Oligoflexus sp.: one gene and its partner. The protein of the gene in region 2 binds, or shares a complex with, the protein of the main gene of each other region. Links are inferred from orthologs where the notes say so. Each region holds a gene or a part of one and is shown on either strand. Other genes may lie near its edges.

Region 1 (3,248 bases), on a different replicon or contig from region 2:
CACATCGCGCAGCGCTTCCTCTTCGGACTTGTAATCCCACATACGGCAACCACCAAGAGCGGGCCCCAGGGTGGTATCGTGAATGGCGATAATCGCCTTCAGCCCTGTAGTTTTGTCATGGCAGAAGACAACCTGTTCGTGACCCATGGTGGTTAGATCTTCAAAAATAGCCATCCTATCCTTCCTTTTTGTCCTGGGTATGATTTGCAGCTCAAATCAGCCTACGCGGGTACATGAGCACCAAGAAATACTGGAATGGTTTGAAAATAGCAAGCAAGCCAAAGCCCTTGAAAATAAGGCGTAAAGCTCATGATGTAAGCTTCGCTCACCGCGTTTGGAGTGGGTTTTAACGCATCTGTTCTTGTCTTGTTTGACTTATTAAGTTAGTACCAGATTTCCGTGGACAGGGCCGTTTGACAAGTGAAAAATCCCTGACCCAGGCAGGACAAGAAAGGTAAAACATGACGCAGTTTGATGTCATTGTGATAGGCGGAGGCCACGCCGGTTGTGAAGCCGCTTTGGCGGCGGCACGCATGGGCCGTAAGACTCTTTTGGTGACTCAGGTTGTGGATCGCATTGCCGCCATGTCCTGCAACCCCGCGATTGGCGGGACCGCCAAGGGTCATCTGGTCAAGGAAATCGACGCGCTCGGCGGACAGATGGGCAAGGCCATCGATGCGACCGGGATCCAGTACCGGATTCTGAACCGCAAGAAAGGTCCAGCCATTTGGTCGTCACGCGCGCAGGCGGACATGGACCTCTACCGCCGCTACATGAAGCACACTCTGGAGAATACGCCTCATCTGCACATTCGTCAGGACAGTGTTGAGGGACTTTTAATTGACAACGACAGTCAAGCGCCTTCCGTGGTTGGCGTTGAGACGCGTCTTTTTGGTAAGTTTCATAGCCGAACCGTTGTGATCACGACGGGCACTTTTTTGAACGGCCTGATCCATATCGGGAATCAAAAAATTTCTGCGGGACGCGCAGGTGACGCGCCTTCCGTGGGTCTGGCCGAAGCCATTCGTCATTTCGGCTTCCGCGTGGGCCGCCTGAAAACCGGGACCACACCCCGTCTTGATGGCAAGACGATCGACTGGTCGGTGTGCGAGGCGCAGCATTCGGATGAAGACATCATCCCCTTCAGTTTCTCGACCAAGGCGATCACCCAGCCTTTGATCCCGATGCATATCACCTACACGAACCCGCGGACCCATGATGTGATCCGCAAGTATCTGAGCGAGTCGCCGCTTTACAGTGGTGAAATCGTGGGCATCGGTCCGCGCTACTGCCCTTCGATCGAAGACAAGGTTGTGAAGTTTGCCGACCGCCAGGAGCATCAGATTTTCCTGGAGCCGCAGGGTTATGATACCTGCGAAGTGTATCCGAACGGTCTGTCCACCTCGCTGCCGCTCCGGGCCCAGCTGGAATTCGTGCGGACGGTGCGGGGTCTTGAAAATGCGGAGATCATCCGCCCCGGTTACGCGATCGAGTATGATTTCGTAGACCCGACGGAATTGAAAGCGACGCTTGAAACGAAGAAACTCAGCGGACTTTTCCTGGCAGGCCAGATCAATGGCACGACCGGATATGAAGAAGCCGCCGCCCAGGGTCTGATGGCCGGCATCAACGCCGCGCTGAAGGCAGGGGATCGGGAAGGCCTTATTTTAAGCCGTTCCGAAGCCTATATCGGGGTTCTGGTGGATGACCTTGTCACCAAGGGAACGCAGGAACCGTACCGCATGTTCACCTCGCGCGCGGAGCATCGCCTTTTCCTGCGGGAAGACAATGCCGACCTGCGCCTGACCAATATCGGCCGGACCATTGGCCTTGTGCAGGACGATGATTATTCGGGCTTCGTCACGCGTCAGAAATCTTTGGAGGAACTGTCCGAGCTGGTCAAGAGCACGACCATCGGGCCTTATCAGTTGCCGGCCGAGATGCTGGATGCCAAGGACAATATTGGAACGCGTCTGGATGCGATCCTGCGCAAACCCAAGGTTTCCATCTTCGATCTTCTGCCGCATGTGCCCATGCTGCAGAACTATGATCGTGCGGTTCTGCGCCGCCTGGAAATCGAAATTAAATACGAAGGCTATATCGATCGGGAACGCCGCGCGATTCGCAGCTCGGAGCAGCTGGAGCGCGTGAAGATTCCCGCCGAGTTCGCCTTTGAAAGTGTCTCGGGACTGAGCCGTGAAGTCGTGGAGAAACTGAAAAAACACCGTCCGCATAACCTGGGTCAGGCGTCGCGGATTTCCGGTTTGACACCGGCGGCCATTCAGATTCTGCACGTTCATATCACGATGTAAGTGATCAGGTCCGAAAACCGCCAGTGCTCCGTCCACGGCTGTCGTAGGATGCGCTCATGAGAACGAGAGACGAACATAATTTTCGAAAAATCATCGAACGCCGGGACCCACGCTACGACGGACGCTTCTACTGGGGCGTGATCACGACCAGGATCTACTGCCGTCCCATCTGCCCGGCGCGTCCCAAACCCGAAAACATACGCATCTTCAAAAGCTCCACGGAAGCGGAAAAGGCCGGATTTCGGCCCTGCCTCCGCTGTCGTCCGGACCTTGCGCCCGGCAGTCAACGCTGGGAAGGAACAGGCGTCTCAGTAGCGCGGGCTCTGCGCCTCATGGATGAGCGGGCGGGCGAGGCGCTTTCTGTTGCCGACCTTGCGGAAAGCCTCGGCATGAGTGAACGGCATCTGCGGCGTCTTTTTCTGGAGCATCTGGGGGCATCACCCGTTGCTATCATGGGGCATCGACGCCTGCATCTTGCAAGGCAGCTGATCGTGGAAACGCAGCTGCCGCTGACAGAGATTGCGTTTGCGGCTGGTTTTCAATCCATAAGACGATTCAACGAGGCGTTTCAGGAGCTTTATCAACGGCCGCCGTCAGCGTTTCGCAAGGGTATTGCCGAGGATTCCAATGCGGGACTGCGGCTGCGTTTGTCCGTGCGTCCTCCTTATGATTGGGTCACGATCCTCGGCTTTCTGCGGCGTCATCAAACCTATGGCGTGGAGCGAGTGGATGAGACGTCCTATGCTCGCTATGTGCCAGCAGGGAAGCAAAAGCCCGGGCAGCTGTCCGTGACCTTTGCCAAGGAGGCTCTGGAGGTTGAGTTTCATCATATTCAACTCACAGCGCTGCGTCCTTTGATGGCGCGACTGCGGCATCTTTTTGATGCCGATCACAATCCCGAGGATCTGCCGCGAAATGTAGCACGGGTGCCGCTGG
Region 2 (3,379 bases):
GATGCGGCCCGGAGCAGCGTACCACCGCTGTCCGGGGCCCAACACAGAGGAGTACTCGATGCAGAATAAGGGCAATGAAGTTCGCGTGACTGCAAAAACCTTGGATCAAGCTCTTTCCGAGGCCGCGACTCGTTTGCAAGTGGACCAGAATCAACTCGATTACAGAGTGGTATCGCAGGGAAGCGGGGGCCTTTTCTCCTTTCTTGCCAAAAAAATAGAGATCGCCGCCTGGAAGAAGGATCTCGACATCGACGAGCTGATGACCGACGACGGTCAGGAAAGCGAAGGCGAAGTGGAAGCCTTGAGCCCGGAGGAAGTCGATGCTCTGAAGCGCGATCTGCAAAAATTCTGTCAGGATATTTGCAGCGCCATCAGCAATAAGCCCGTGACGGTGAAAGCGGAACTCGATGGCAACCGCCTGATCCTTGATTGTGATGATGAATACCTTGCTGGTCAGATGATGAAGAACAGCAAGCTGGCCGAAGCCCTGGAACATATCCTGCGCAAAAAACCCCGGCATATCAAACGCGAACTGCCTTTCCGCATTTTCGTGGACGTGCAGGGCGTGCGCCGCAAGCGTGAGACTGATCTGGTGGAGCTGGCTCGTGATCTTTCCGAGAAAGTGCACGAAAACAAGCGCCCTATCGTTTTGAATTACAAAAGCTCGTATGATCGCAAGATCATTCATATGGCTCTGGATAAAGACGATCGCGTCTATACGAAATCCATCGGTACGGGTCCCAACCGCAAGTTGATGATCCTGCCGATTCGCAAAAAAGATGAACCCGAGTATGGTGATGAACGCTAACGATCCGAAAAGGTCAGAAACATCGTCGCCAACTGCAAGCCCGGCATCTGCCGGGCTTCGCTTTGTGGGCGAACCGATCGCTGCACTGGCCACCACCCCTGGTGCTTCAGCCGTTGCCTTGATCCGCATGAGCGGTGAGGGCTGTCTTCCCCTTCTGGAAAAACTTCTGCGCCGTCGTGCGAAAGCCGCCCCTGCGCCTCGTATGATGATGATGGCTCACTTCATGGATCCTGAGCAGCAAACCGTGGTGGATGAGCTGATGACCGCGGTCTTTCATGGTCCGGCATCGTTTACCGGCGAGGACTCGGCGGAGCTTTACTGTCACGGCGGGCCTTACATTGTGGGCCGCATTCTCAAGATCCTCTATAGCCATGGTTTCCGTCCGGCGGAACCTGGGGAATTCACGCGCCGCGCCTTCCTTCACGGAAAAATGGACCTGAGTTCGGCGGAAGGCATCAAGCAGCTGGTCGAAGCCCAGACGGAGCAGCAGTGGCTCGCGGCGCGGCAGCTGGCGACCGGACGTTTCGCGCGCACGATTGAAGACCTGAGGGCGAGCCTTGTGGAATCCATGGCCTATCTCGCAGCGCGCATTGATTTTCCGGATGAGGGCGATACGCAGGACGTGGACCTTTCCATGGTGCATGAACGCGTGGAAAAAGTCATGAAGCGCATTCAAAAGCTCGAAGAGAGTTACGGCAGTGGGCGCGTGGCCGCGCAGGGCCTGATGGTGACCATTTTGGGCCGACCGAATATGGGCAAATCCACGCTGATGAATACGCTGCTGGGAAAAGAGCGGGCGATCGTTACGGAACATGCCGGCACCACCCGCGATTACCTGGAAGAGCCTTGTCGTATCAAAGGCCGCTTGATTCGTTTGGTGGATACCGCTGGTGTGCGTGATGCCAAGGATGCGGTCGAGAAGGTGGGTATCGCCCGCGGACTTGAGCTGGCCCAGGAGTCGGATCTTATTCTTCTTTTGAATGCAGCCGATGCCGGGCCCGAAGATCGTGCGGAAACCGACCGTTTGGAGTCAGAGCTGGGCCAGGAGCGCTGTGTGCGCGTTCTCACGAAATCCGACCTTGGCGTTCCCGCGTGGGCCAACAATTATGTGACCATTTCCTGCAAGGCCGAACGGGGACTTGAACAACTGGAACAAGAGATTGTAAAAAGAGTTGACGGTTTTGTGGGAAAACTCAGCGAAGAACCCTTCGTGAGTTCCGCTCGTCATCTTGCTGCATTGCAAACCGCCAAGGCGGATCTTATCGCGTATTTTACTGCCGAGGAGGCGGGCCATTACGATGAGCTTTTGGCCTTTGAGCTGCAAAATGCGGCCCGGGCCTTGAGCAGTATCCTTGGCACCATTGATGTCGAGGACGTATTGGATAAAATCTTTCGAGATTTTTGCGTCGGGAAATAAAACGACCTTATGCTTTCCGGCCAAAAATAGCTTAGACTTCAATGGGCTCTCCCCATACAATTGAGGAGAGTCGAGATTTTCCGCAAAAAAGTCGAAAACGTAAAAGGCGTCGGGCACGCGTGCAGTCGACCTTTCTCGAAACGCGGGGCCCAGAATCGCCAATCATAAGGGGGAGACCATGGGCTTTGAAGCTTTCTTTCAGGCGCTCCAGGAACGGCGATTTCCCCTGGATTTTCCGGGGCATTTTATCGGTGGCGAATGGAGCCTCGACTCCAAGTCTGAGGTATTACAGGGATCTTTCAATCCCTCCCGCGGTGACGCCATCGTCAAAGTCTTAGTCAGCAAGAAAATTGTGGAATCCGCTATAGACGCGGCAGATTTAGCTCAGAAGGAGCTGTCCGCCCTGCCTATGGAAAAGCGCGTCGAGTATCTGAAACGCCTCAGGCAGGTGATTACGGACTACCAGAGCCTGATCGTGGATGCTCTTTGCATTGAGGCCGGGAAACCGCGCTGGGAGGCCCAGGCCGACTTTCATAGTGCCTGCCAGCAGCTGGATGCGGTTTTGGCGGAAAGCGGCCGGATTCGCGAATCGCTGCTCGGCCCTGTGCAGCTGGCCTGGCCGGATACCGAGTTCAACCTGCAGTCCAACGGCATAACCGTTGCGTTCCTGCCCTTCTCCACACCCCTTGCCACCTTTGTGCAGAGCTTTGCCGGAGCCATGATCGCAGGTTCACCCCTGCTCGCCATGCCTTCATCCCATGCTGTGCTGTCGGGCGTGCTCTTTGGTTGTGTGGTGAATCAGCTGGAACTGCCCAGGGGTGCGGTGAACCTTGTCTTCGGTAACTACCAGACCTTTGTGAAGACCTTGCAGGATAAGAGAATCCAGGCAGTGATCTATTCGGGATCACGGGAACATTGTGATACGATTCGTCGTGATTACATGGGACAGATTACGCGGGCACTGCTGCTGCAGTCAGGTGGCAAGAACGCGGTGATTATCGACAGCGAAGCGGACATCAAAGAATCCGTGCGCTGCGTGATGTATGGCGTGATCAAGAACGCTGGTCAGCTGAATACCTCGACCAGTCGGGTTTATATTCATGAATCCCAGATCGAGGAATTCAAAAAGGAAATGGTTCGTGCGGTGCGGGCGC

The links. The genes of interacting proteins can lie anywhere in the genome.
Region 1: the proteins of mnmE (region 2) and mnmG are in contact, whole or in part, in a solved structure (PDB 9HIP), measured with the Escherichia coli proteins. The link is inferred for Oligoflexus sp. from one-to-one orthologs.

The regions. Positions count from the first base shown.
Region 1 is NZ_DASTAT010000076.1:51,933-55,180, forward strand. What follows is about bases 1-2,886. They hold mnmG (tRNA uridine-5-carboxymethylaminomethyl(34) synthesis enzyme MnmG), read left to right. Parts: upstream 1-461; coding sequence 462-2,312; downstream 2,313-2,886. Other genes in these bases: VFO10_RS17370 (Glu/Leu/Phe/Val dehydrogenase dimerization domain-containing protein), read right to left, coding at 1-174; VFO10_RS17380 (Ada metal-binding domain-containing protein), read left to right, coding at 2,369-2,886. Outside these bases: more of VFO10_RS17380, read left to right, coding at 2,887-3,248. UniProt on the Escherichia coli protein: NAD-binding protein involved in the addition of a carboxymethylaminomethyl (cmnm) group at the wobble position (U34) of certain tRNAs, forming tRNA-cmnm(5)s(2)U34.
Region 2 is NZ_DASTAT010000140.1:39,111-42,489, forward strand. Bases 22-3,011 are described here. They hold mnmE (tRNA uridine-5-carboxymethylaminomethyl(34) synthesis GTPase MnmE), read left to right. Parts: upstream 22-797; coding sequence 798-2,225; downstream 2,226-3,011. Other genes in these bases: VFO10_RS29210 (R3H domain-containing nucleic acid-binding protein), read left to right, coding at 59-808; VFO10_RS29220 (aldehyde dehydrogenase family protein), read left to right, coding at 2,404-3,011. Outside these bases: more of VFO10_RS29220, read left to right, coding at 3,012-3,379. UniProt on the Escherichia coli protein: Exhibits a very high intrinsic GTPase hydrolysis rate. Involved in the addition of a carboxymethylaminomethyl (cmnm) group at the wobble position (U34) of certain tRNAs, forming tRNA-cmnm(5)s(2)U34.